2 regions of the Staphylococcus sp. FSL K6-0223 genome follow, and region 2 is predicted to be linked to the other one. Evidence: riboswitches for the same ligand, from Rfam matches in the RefSeq annotation. Region 2 holds a riboswitch; the other holds the start of a gene.
What was found. A riboswitch is a leader RNA that binds a small molecule or an ion and turns the genes downstream of it on or off. The one in region 2 is predicted to bind lysine.
Positions count from the first base shown of each region.

Region 1: it holds a riboswitch for lysine, as region 2 does, so the genes downstream of both, MHI13_RS11630 (amino acid permease) here and MHI13_RS12995 (aspartate kinase) in region 2, are expected to answer to the same signal.

Region 1 is NZ_JBBOYX010000002.1:125,283-131,559, forward strand. It holds gene MHI13_RS11615 (replication initiation and membrane attachment family protein) at 1-345, shown strand, start outside; gene dnaI (primosomal protein DnaI) at 345-1,265, shown strand; gene thrS (threonine--tRNA ligase) at 1,613-3,550, shown strand; lysine riboswitch at 3,600-3,775, shown strand; gene MHI13_RS11630 (amino acid permease) at 3,996-5,495, shown strand; ribosomal protein L20 leader region at 5,556-5,679, shown strand; gene infC (translation initiation factor IF-3) at 5,707-6,234, shown strand; gene rpmI (50S ribosomal protein L35) at 6,262-6,277, shown strand, end outside.
Region 2 is NZ_JBBOYX010000002.1:418,262-424,538, reverse strand. It holds gene MHI13_RS13000 (ABC-F family ATP-binding cassette domain-containing protein) at 152-1,759, shown strand; lysine riboswitch at 1,972-2,148, shown strand; gene MHI13_RS12995 (aspartate kinase) at 2,234-3,436, shown strand; gene MHI13_RS12990 (aspartate-semialdehyde dehydrogenase) at 3,505-4,494, shown strand; gene dapA (4-hydroxy-tetrahydrodipicolinate synthase) at 4,496-5,380, shown strand; gene dapB (4-hydroxy-tetrahydrodipicolinate reductase) at 5,380-6,105, shown strand; gene dapD (2,3,4,5-tetrahydropyridine-2,6-dicarboxylate N-acetyltransferase) at 6,132-6,277, shown strand, end outside.

The DNA of each region.
Region 1 (6,277 bases), 290 kb from region 2:
GTTATGCTAAAAGAAGATATGAAGTTACCCAAATCTTACATATTCGAAATTGCATCAAATTGGAAGAAAAAAGATATTAAAACAGCTAAGCAAGCTTACAACTATGCACTTCAAGTTAATCAACCTAAAAGTTATGACCAAAATTTCAAAGGGAATAGAAACTATTCCAGACAAAACAAGCAACTTATTTCAAAAGAGAAAACTCCAAAATGGCTTGAAAATAGAGAGGCTCAATCAAATTCATCAGTTACAAAAGATTCAACCACAAAAGATGAAAAATTAGAAAAAGATCGAAAAGCATTCTTAGAACGTTTGAATAAAAAATGGGAGGAGGGCAATGAGTAATGAAAAGTTTCAAGAACATAATGGGTGCGTCAGACGACTTAAATAAACGTATTGAGAAAATCAAGCAAAATGTTATAAAAGACCCAGATGTTAAAGAGTTTCTAGAGCAACATCAATCTCAACTTACGAATGCAATGATTGATGAAGATTTAAATGTTTTACAAGAGTATAAAGATCAACAGAAGCATTATGATGGTCATCGTTTTGAAGAATGTCCTAATTTTGTTAAAGGGCACGTACCTGAGTTGTATATTGAAAATGAAAGAATTAAGATTAGATATTTGAAATGTCCATGTAAAATTAAGCATGATGAAGAACGCTTTAACTCTCAACTCATCACCTCACATCATATGCAACGTGATACATTAGATGCAAAATTAAAAGATATTTACATGACTGAACGTGATCGTTTGGACGTAGCGATGGCTGCAGATGAAATATGCACAAATATAGCTAATAATGAAAAAGTAAAAGGATTATATTTGTATGGCCCTTTTGGAACAGGTAAGTCATTTATATTAGGTGCAGTTGCTAATCAACTCAAATCGAAGAAGATTTCATCCACTATTGTTTACTTACCTGAATTTATTCGTACTTTAAAAGGTGGCTTCAAAGACGGTAGTTTTGAAAAGAAACTAGAACGTGTGCGTGAAGCTAATATACTTATGCTTGATGATATAGGTGCTGAAGAGGTTACACCATGGGTAAGAGATGAAATTATCGGACCATTATTACATTATAGAATGGTTCATGAGTTACCTACGTTTTTCAGTTCGAACTTCGACTATAGTGAATTAGAGCATCATTTATCTATGACGAGAGATGGAGCTGAGAAAACTAAAGCAGCTAGAATTATTGAACGTGTTAAAACGCTATCTACACCATATTATTTAGAAGGTAAAAATTATAGAAACAATTGAATTTTATCTTATGAGGTGTATAATGGACTTAAATCTTAATCGTTGAAACTATTGAAGATAAGATAATTTAATCACTATTACACAGAAAGTCATTAGTTGATGAGAATATGGCTAATATATTAAATTATTACTACTTCATAATGATATTTGTAATGAATATCCGGCTCGAGACCGTTATCTCATGTAGAGTAGCTTAGTTATTATTTTTATAAAGCTGAGCAACTAGGGTGGTACCACGACAAACTCGTCCCTTGTTATAGGGGGCGAGTTTTTTGTTTTGTGGATATTTGTCTTAATCATTCAATAAGTCAACGATCAGATCTTTTTAATATTTAGGAGGGTTTAATATGGATCAAATTAATATTCAATTTCCAGATGGTAATTCAAAAGAATTTGATAAAGGTACTACTACTGAAGACATCGCTCAATCTATTAGCCCAGGTTTAAGAAAGAAAGCTGTAGCAGGTAAATTTAATGGTCAAATGGTAGATTTAACTAGACCACTTGAGGAAGATGGATCAATTGAGATTGTTACACCAGGTAGTGAAGAGGCTTTAGAGGTTTTACGTCATTCTACTGCGCATTTAATGGCACAAGCTTTGAAGCGTTTATATGGTGATGTGAAATTTGGTGTAGGTCCGGTGGTTGAAGGCGGATTTTACTATGACTTTGATATGGATGAAAAAGTATCATCAGATGATTTTGATAAAATAGAAAAAACGATGAAGCAAATCGTTAATGAGAATTATAAAATAGAACGAAAAGTTGTAAGTAGGGATGAAGCGAAAGAATTCTTCAAAGATGATCCATATAAATTAGAACTTATTGATGCAATTCCAGAAGATGAGAGCGTTACTTTATACTCACAAGGTGAATTCACTGATTTATGTCGTGGTGTACATGTACCTTCGACTTCTAAGATAAAAGAGTTTAAATTACTATCAACTGCAGGTGCTTATTGGCGTGGTGATAGTAACAATAAAATGTTACAACGTATATACGGAACTGCGTTTTTTGATAAAAAGGATTTAAAAGCGCATTTACAAATGCTTGAAGAACGTCGTGAAAGAGATCACCGCAAAATCGGTAAAGATTTAGAATTATTTACTAATAGCCAACTTGTTGGTGCTGGATTACCTTTATGGTTACCAAATGGCGCTACAATCAGACGTGAAATTGAACGCTATATTGTAGATAAAGAAGTGAGCATGGGATATGACCATGTATATACTCCAGTATTAGCAAATGTTGATTTATATAAAACTTCTGGTCACTGGGATCATTACCAAGATGACATGTTTCCACCTATGAAATTAGATGAAACTGAAGAAATGGTATTAAGACCAATGAACTGTCCACACCATATGATGATTTATAATAATAAACCACACTCTTACCGAGAACTACCAATCCGTATTGCGGAATTAGGTACTATGCATAGATATGAAGCAAGTGGTGCAGTTTCAGGTTTACAACGTGTTCGTGGAATGACTCTTAACGATTCTCATATATTTGTGAGACCAGATCAAATTAAAGAAGAGTTCAAAAGAGTAGTCAATATGATTCAAGAAGTTTATGAAGACTTCGGTTTTAAGGATTACACTTTCAGATTAAGTTACAGAGACCCAGAAGATAAAGAAAAATATATGGATGATGATGAAATGTGGAATAAAGCTGAATCAATGCTCAAAGAAGCAGTTGATGAAATGGGTCTACCATATGTAGAAGCTATTGGTGAAGCGGCATTTTATGGTCCTAAACTTGATGTTCAAGTTAAAACTGCAATGGGTAAAGAAGAAACTTTATCTACTGCGCAGCTTGATTTCTTACTACCTGAACGTTTTGAACTCACTTATATTGGTAGTGATGGTGAACAACATAGACCAGTAGTTATTCACCGAGGTGTTGTTTCTACAATGGAACGTTTCGTCGCATTCCTTACTGAAGAAACTAAAGGAGCTTTCCCAACATGGTTAGCACCAAAACAAGTCGAAATCATTCCAGTTAATGTAGATTTACATTATGATTACGCCCGCCAATTACAAGATGAACTTAAATCGCAAGGCGTTCGTGTTGAGATTGATGATCGTAATGAAAAAATGGGTTATAAAATTCGTGAAGCGCAAATGCAAAAAATACCATACCAAATTGTTGTAGGAGATAAAGAAGTAGAAAATAATGAAGTCAATGTAAGACAATATGGTTCCCAAGATCAAGAAACACTTGAAAAAGATGAATTTATTTGGAATTTGGTTGATGAAATTCGTTTAAAAAAACATAGATAACCTTGAAAAGATAGGTCGTATCATGTATATTACAGATGAATGAAATAAAATTAGAGTTAGAGGTTGCATCTTTAATTAGTAACTAGTCAGAAGTCGTATGGGACATGTGTTGAATTAGTGAAAGGTAACGATGCCGAAACAATTGTAAAACCATAATTTATAATTGTTGGGACAGTTTTCGACAAGAAGCTGTACTGTCACAGAATGTGATGTGCTACCTTATATAGATAAAACCTAAGTGGTTGCATATCTTAAAGGTATGTAACCACTTTTTATTTTCGTATTGTGTAGTATTTAGTTTAATAAATGATTTAGTGCTGTTATTGTTACAAAGTTTGTTGCTTATAAATTTTTTAATCAAACTTTCATATTTAAAATATATATTTATTACACAAAGAGAAAAATAGTTACATGTTAGCCTCTAAGACAAGGAAAGGGAGCTTCTATGAGTAAAAAAGAAAATCAAAATGACGGTGTCCAAAGAGGATTAAAAGACCGTCATATTTCAATGATCGCTATAGGCGGTTGTATTGGTACAGGTCTATTCATGACATCTGGTGGTGCTATTCATGATGCTGGTGCGTTAGGTGCTTTAATTGCTTATGCAATTATTGGTGCAATGGTATTCTTCCTGATGACATCTCTTGGGGAAATGGCTACTTATTTACCAGTTTCTGGTTCATTTAGTACATATGCTACACGCTTTGTTGATCCATCACTGGGATTTGCATTAGGTTGGAACTATTGGTTTAACTGGGTAATAACTGTTGCTGCTGATGTTACCATTGCTGCACAGGTTATACAGTATTGGTCACCTATGCAAGGTATACCAGCGTGGGTTTGGAGTTGTATCTTTTTAGTAATTATATTTGCCCTAAATTCTTTATCAGTGAGAATTTATGGTGAAAGTGAATATTGGTTCGCTTTAATAAAAGTAATAACTGTAGTTATATTTATTGTCATTGGTTTATTAACAATTGTTGGAATTATGGGTGGTAAATACGTCGGTTTTGATACATTTACCAAAGGTGATGGTCCTATTCTAGGTGGAAATTTAGGTGGTAGCCTATTATCAATTTTAGGAGTATTCCTTGTTGCAGGTTTCTCATTTCAAGGAACAGAATTAATAGGTATCACAGCTGGTGAGTCTGAAAATCCAGAAAGAGCCGTCCCTAAAGCGATTAAGCAAGTGTTTTGGCGTATCTTATTATTTTACATTCTAGCAATATTCATTATAGGTATGTTAATTCCTTATGATAGTAAGTCTCTAATGGGCGGTGGAGATAGCATTTCTACTTCTCCATTTACACTTGTGTTCAAAAATGCTGGTCTTGCTTTTGCAGCATCATTTATGAACGCCGTTATATTAACGTCTGTTTTATCTGCTGGTAACTCAGGAATGTATGCATCAACTCGTATGTTATATTCAATGAGTAAAGACAAATTAGCATTTTCTTCTTTTGGTAAGACTAACAAAAGTGGCGTACCTTATTTATCATTAATTGCTACTGGTGTACTTGTTGTAATCATCTTTGCTTTACAGCATATAAGTGGAGATGCATATGAATATATTGTTGCAGCTAGTGGTATGACAGGGTTTATCGCTTGGGTAGGTATAGCAATAAGTCACTATAGATTCAGACGAGCATTTGATAAACAAGATTATGATAAAAGTAAACTTAAATATAAGGCTAAGCTGTTCCCATTTGGCCCTATATTTGCAGGTATATTATGTATAATTGTTATCATCGGACAAGATGTAGACTTTATAAAAACAGGACATTTTGATCTTAATCGTTTTGTTATTACTTATATGGGAATACCTGTTTTCTTAGCATTCTTCATTTACCATAAGCTACGCTATAAAACGAAAATGATTCCACTTAAAAAAGTTGATTTAAGACAAGATGTTTCGATGGATGAAATTAGACATCACAATAAATAACAAAAAAACAATTGACTTACATGTTTATTATTGATATGATTAGTAACGTTGAATACGAAACGAACCAAGTAGAAGCACCCGCTTCTCACCTGTAGCGACGCAATAGCAGTTGGCAGGTTAATCATGTTACACAATAAATGTGTGGAAGAAGAGCGGGTATTGTTACTCGCTCTTCTTTTTTGTTTGGGACAATTTCGTAAAACTCTAGGAGGTGTCAACCATAGCAAAAGATCAAACTCAAGTTAATGAGAGAATTCGTGCAAAAGAACTACGTTTAATCGGCCAAGATGGTGATCAAATTGGTGTGAAATCGAAACGTGAAGCTTTAGAAATGGCTGAACGAGTTGATTTAGATTTAGTTGTTGTCGCACCAAATGCGAAACCACCTGTTGCGAGAATTATGGATTACGGTAAATATAAATTCGAACAACAGAAAAAAGAAAAAGAAATGAAGAAGAAACAAAAAGTCATTAATGTTAAAGAATTACGTTTAAGTCCAACAATTGAGGAACATGATTTTCAAACTAAGTTGAAAAATGGACGTAAATTCTTATCTAAAGGCGACAAATGTAAAGTTTCTATTCGTTTCAGAGGTCGTGCGATTACGCATAAAGAAATTGGTCAACGTGTATTAGAACAATTTGCAGATGAATGTAAAGATATAGCAACAGTTGAACAAAAGCCTAAAATGGAAGGGCGTCAAATGTTTATCATGTTAGCGCCTATCAATGAAAAATAATCGTTAAATAATAGGAGGAAATGAATCATGCCTAAAATGAAAA
Region 2 (6,277 bases):
TCAAAATTAAAATAAATGATTCACTACGATAAAATTCCTTTTAATTATAACATGAGTCACTTATTCTATCATTACTATGTCAACGTGGTCGAAACTCCTACTATTATATGATATAATTTCTCCGTTAGAATAACGATAAAGGAGCAAATGCATGTTACAAGTAACTGATGTAAGTTTACGTTTCGGAGATCGTAAACTATTTGAAGATGTAAATATAAAATTTACTGAAGGTAATTGTTATGGCTTAATTGGTGCTAATGGTGCTGGTAAATCAACATTTCTTAAAATTTTATCTGGCGAAATTGATTCGCAAACAGGTCATGTTTCATTAGGAAAAGATGAACGTCTAGCAGTATTAAAGCAAGATCACTTCGCATACGAAGATGAACGCGTATTAGATGTCGTAATTAAAGGACATGAGCGTTTATATGAAGTTATGAAAGAAAAAGATGAGATTTATATGAAGCCAGATTTTAGTGACGAAGATGGTATTCGTGCTGCAGAACTTGAAGGTGAATTTGCAGAAATGAATGGCTGGAACGCAGAAGCCGATGCTGCTAACCTACTTTCTGGTTTAGGTATTCAAGCAGATTTACATGACAGAAAAATGTCTGAACTAGAAAACAATCAAAAAGTAAAAGTATTATTAGCGCAAAGTTTATTTGGCGATCCCGATGTACTTCTACTAGACGAGCCTACTAACGGTTTAGATATCCCTGCAATTAGCTGGTTAGAAGATTTCTTAATTAACTTTGAAAATACAGTTATTGTTGTATCCCACGACCGTCACTTCTTAAATAACGTATGTACGCACATTGCTGACTTAGATTACGGTAAGATTAAACTATATGTAGGTAACTATGATTTTTGGTATCAATCAAGTCAGTTAGCCCAAAAAATGGCTCAAGAACAAAATAAGAAAAAAGAAGAAAAAATTAAGGAATTACAAGATTTCATTGCACGATTCTCTGCGAATGCTTCTAAATCAAAACAAGCTACAAGTCGTAAGAAACAATTAGAAAAAATTGAATTAGATGATATTCAACCATCTTCAAGAAGATATCCATATGTTAAATTTACTCCTGAACGTGAAATTGGAAATGATTTATTAACTGTTGAAAATCTATCTAAAACAATTGACGGCGAAAAAGTATTAGATAATGTTTCATTCACAATGAATCCTAACGATAAAGCTATTTTAATTGGTGATAGTGAGATTGCCAAAACAACATTGCTTAAAATTTTAGCTGGTGAAATGGAACCAGATGAAGGAACATTTAAATGGGGTGTGACTACTTCCCTTAGCTACTTCCCTAAAGATAATTCAGAGTTCTTTGATGGTGTCGACATGAACTTAGTTGATTGGTTAAGACAATATGCGCCTGAAGATGAACAAACTGAAACATTTTTACGTGGTTTCTTAGGTCGTATGCTATTTAGCGGAGAAGAAGTTAAGAAGAAGGCAAGTGTTCTATCCGGTGGCGAAAAAGTTCGTTGTATGTTAAGTAAAATGATGTTATCAAGTGCTAACGTTTTATTACTAGACGAACCTACAAACCATTTAGACCTAGAAAGTATCACTGCAGTTAATGATGGATTGAAATCATTTAAAGGTTCTATCATCTTCACTTCATATGACTTCGAGTTCATCAATACAATTGCAAACCGTGTTATTGATTTAAATCAACCAGGTGGTTTATCTAAAGAAGTTCCTTATGAAGAATATCTTCAAGAAATTGGTGTTTTACAAAATAGTTAATAAATTTTCTTTTACTCTAGAGCATCTTCATGATTCTCTAGAGTTTTTCTTTTGGAAATTGATATTTAAGCAATCAATAATAAAGTTTTATTTATAATAAATCACAAATTGTGTTATCTTACTCTTAAATTTTCAGTATATTTTTAAAAATCTAACATATTGGTTTACAGAGATATACACTCTATGTATAATAAACTCATATCAATTGAATAAGATTTTGATGAGGAGCATCAATCATGAGTAAATTTTAGTATTTTGTCTGCTAACAACTAATTTTGAAAGGGTGCGATGCCGAAACAATTCATAATAGCAGTTATGAGTCGTTGGACTTTTTGGTTAAGAGCTGAAAGTTTGTCATTATTACTAAATAATGGAGTGCATCACTTGTACATAAATGTAGAGCAAGTTCGCGCATTCCGAACTTGTTCTTTTTTTATATCGTGTGAGCCTCCCCTAATTTTAGGAGGACTGAAATTGAACAGAAGTGTTTTGAAATTTGGCGGGTCTTCCGTCAGTGATTTTACAAAGATAAAAAATATTGCTGAAATGCTTAAAACACGAGTTGAACAGGGAGAAGAATTAATCGTTGTAGTTAGTGCAATGGGTAAAACAACTGATCAATTAATGGAAAATGTGTCAACGTTGACATCTACACCTAAAGATCAAGAACTTGCCCTACTACTTACTACGGGTGAACAACAGACAGTCTCCTATCTTTCAATGGTACTTAATGATATTGGTGTAAAAGCCAAAGCAATGACTGGATACCAAGCAGGTATTAAAACGATTGGTCATCATTTGAAAAGTAAAATTGCAGAGATTAATCCAGATACATTTAATCAAGCATTTGAAAATAACGATGTACTGGTAGTAGCTGGTTTCCAAGGTATAAATGATGAGTTTGAGCTTACTACTTTAGGTCGTGGAGGTTCTGATACTACTGCAGTGGCTCTAGCAGCAAGTAACCAAATCCCTTGCGAGATTTATACTGACGTTGATGGAGTTTATGCAACAGATCCAAGAATATTAAGTCATGCTAAGCGTTTAGAATACGTGTCATATGAAGAAATGATGGAAATGAGTGCGCTTGGTGCTGGAGTACTTGAAACTAGAAGTGTTGAACTTGCTAAAAACTATGAAATCCCCCTTTATTTAGGGAGAACTTTATCAAATGTGAAAGGAACGTGGATTATGTCTAGATCAGATTTATTAGAGAAAAAAGCTGTTACAGGAGTAGCTTTAGATACGCATATGATGCACGTCACAATTAGTTATCCCCTACCTGACAATCGATTATTAACTCAGTTATTTACTAAATTAGAGGAAGGTTCTGTCAATGTCGATATGATTTCGCAAATCGTTAATCTCGAAGGATTACAGCTATCATTTTCGATTAAAGATAGTGACGTTAATCAAATTTCATCTATATTGGAAAATCTATCCACTCACTTTGAAGCCTTAGATTATAAAATCAATGAAGAATACGTCAAAATTTCGTTAATTGGATCAGGTATGAGAGATATGTCTGGAGTAGCATCTAAAGCATTTATCACTTTAATCAATTCTGAAATTCCATTCTATCAAACAACGACTTCAGAAATTAGTATTTCATATGTTATTGATGCAGAAAATGGTCAAAGAGCGGTAGAAGAATTATATAACGCATTCGATATCTAAAATTGATATGATATATTTATAAAGAATTTTCTTAAAATTAACAATATTACAAATGGAGTGACTTTATTATGACAAGATTAGCAGTAGCCGGAGCAACAGGATTAGTAGGAACAAAAATGTTAGAAACATTGGATCGTAAGAATATTCCTTTCGATGAATTAGTACTCTTTTCATCAGCACGTTCAGCGGGTAAGGAAGTAGAATTCCAAGGACAAACATATACTGTTCAAGAGTTAACAGATGAAGCAGCAAGTGAACACTTCGACTACGTGTTAATGAGTGCTGGTGGAGGTACAAGTGAACATTTCGCCCCACTATTTGAACAAGCAGGTGCTATCGTCATTGATAACTCTAGTCAATGGAGAATGACCGAAGATGTAGATTTAATTGTTCCCGAAGTGAATGAACCTAAACTAACTCGTGGCATTATTGCTAATCCTAACTGTTCAACAATTCAATCCGTAGTGCCACTTAAAATTTTACAAGATGCATATGGCTTAAAACGTGTTGCTTATACAACATATCAAGCGGTTTCAGGCTCAGGTATCAAGGGTAAAAGAGATTTATCTGAGGGGCCTAATGGAAAAGTTCCTGAAGCGTACCCTCACCCTATCTATAATAATGTGTTACCACATATTGATGTTTTTCTTGAAAATGGCTACACCAAAGAAGAGCAAAAAATGATTGATGAAACAAGAAAAATTTTAAACGATAAAGACCTGAAAGTTACAGCTACTTGTGTACGTGTACCAGTGCAAGACAGTCACAGCATTGAAATTGACGTTACTTTAGATAGAGAAGCTAACGTTAAAGATATCCAAAACCTTTTCGACCAAGATAGCAGAGTTGTACTTGTAGATAACCCTGAAAACAATGAATACCCATTAGCAATTCACTCTACAGGTAAAGACGAAGTCTTTGTAGGCCGTATTCGTAGAGATGATTCATTAGATAACACTTTCCATGTATGGTGTACATCAGACAACTTACTTAAAGGTGCGGCATTAAACGCAGTTCAAGTATTAGAGCAAGTTTTAACTATGAAAGGAGAACGATAATATGACACACATGTTTGAAGGCGTTGGCGTAGCTCTAGCTACACCATTTACTAATAATGAAATTGATTTTGACGCATTAGAAAGACATGTAAAATTTTTATTAGAAAATAACACACAAGCGATTATAGTTAATGGAACAACAGCTGAAAGCCCTACTTTAACAGATCAAGAAAAAGAACAAGTACTTGAAACTGTAATTAAATTAGTTGATAAACGTGTACCTATCATTGCTGGAACTGGTACGAATAATACTCAGAAATCAATTGAAGCCTCTAAAAGAGCTAAAGAAATTGGTGCTGATGCAGTGATGCTTATTACGCCCTATTATAATAAAACAAACCAACGAGGATTAATTAAACACTTTGAGACTATCGCAAATGAAGTAAAATTACCGGTTGTACTTTATAACGTACCATCACGGACGAATATGACGATTGAAGCAGAAACTGTTGAAACATTAAGTCACAACCCTTACATTGTTGCACTTAAAGATGCAACGAATGACTTTGATTATATGGAAGAAGTTAAAAAACGCATTAATGAAGATGAATTTGCATTATATAGTGGCAATGATGACAATGTTGTTGAATTCTATCAACGTGGAGGTAAAGGTGTTATCTCAGTTATTGCAAATGTTATCCCTCAAGAATTTCAAGATTTATACGATGCTAAACAAAGTGGAGAAAATATTTCAAGTCAATTTGAACCTATTGGGCAATTATTAGACTCATTATCTGTGGATGTTAACCCTATTCCTATTAAGGCACTAACGGCACATTTAGGTTTTGGTAATTATGAATTAAGATTACCACTTATCCCATTAGATGACGCAGAGCGTAATGTATTAGAGCAAGCTTATGATCAGTTTAAAGCAGGTGAACATTAATGAAGATTTTACTTATAGGCTATGGAGCGATGAATCAACGAGTTGCTAGACTAGCTGAAGAAAAAAATCATGAGATTGTAGGAGTCATAGATAGAACTCCTAAAGATTCAACACCATACAAGCATTACAATAGTATAGTTGAAGCTCAAGACGTTGCTGATGTAGTGATTGACTTTTCAAACCCTGAATTATTAATACCATTACTAGATGAGTCATTCAATTTACCGTTAGTTATTGCTACAACTGGTGAGAAAGATACGCTCATTCAAAAGCTACAATCATTAGGTCAACATATGCCTGTATTCTTTAGTGCAAATATGAGTTATGGTATACACGCCCTTACTAAGATTTTAGAAACTGCCGTACCCCTACTACAAGACTTTGACATTGAATTAACTGAGGCTCATCACAATAAGAAAGTAGATGCTCCTAGTGGTACATTAGTTAAATTGTATGATGTGATCAAAGAACTTAGAGACCAAGTAACGCCAGTATATGATCGTCATGAGAATACTGAGAAACGTACGAAAGATGAAATTGGTATTCATGCTGTGCGTGGAGGAACAATCGTTGGTGAACATGATATTTTATTCGCTGGCACAGATGAGACAATCACTATTTCTCATAAGGCACAATCTAAAGACATTTTTGCAAATGGTGCCATTGGTGCCGCTGAAAAGTTAATTCATAAAGAAAATGGATATTATACTTTTGATAATTTATAAAAGTAAACAAAGGAGAGGTTTAAATTATGGTACAACATTTATCAGCTCAAGAGATTATTCAATATATCAGTGATGCAAAAAAATCTACACCTTTAAAAGTTTATGCGAATGGTAATTTTGAAGGCGTAACTTTCCCAGAAAGTTTTAAAGTATTTGGATCAGAACATTCTAA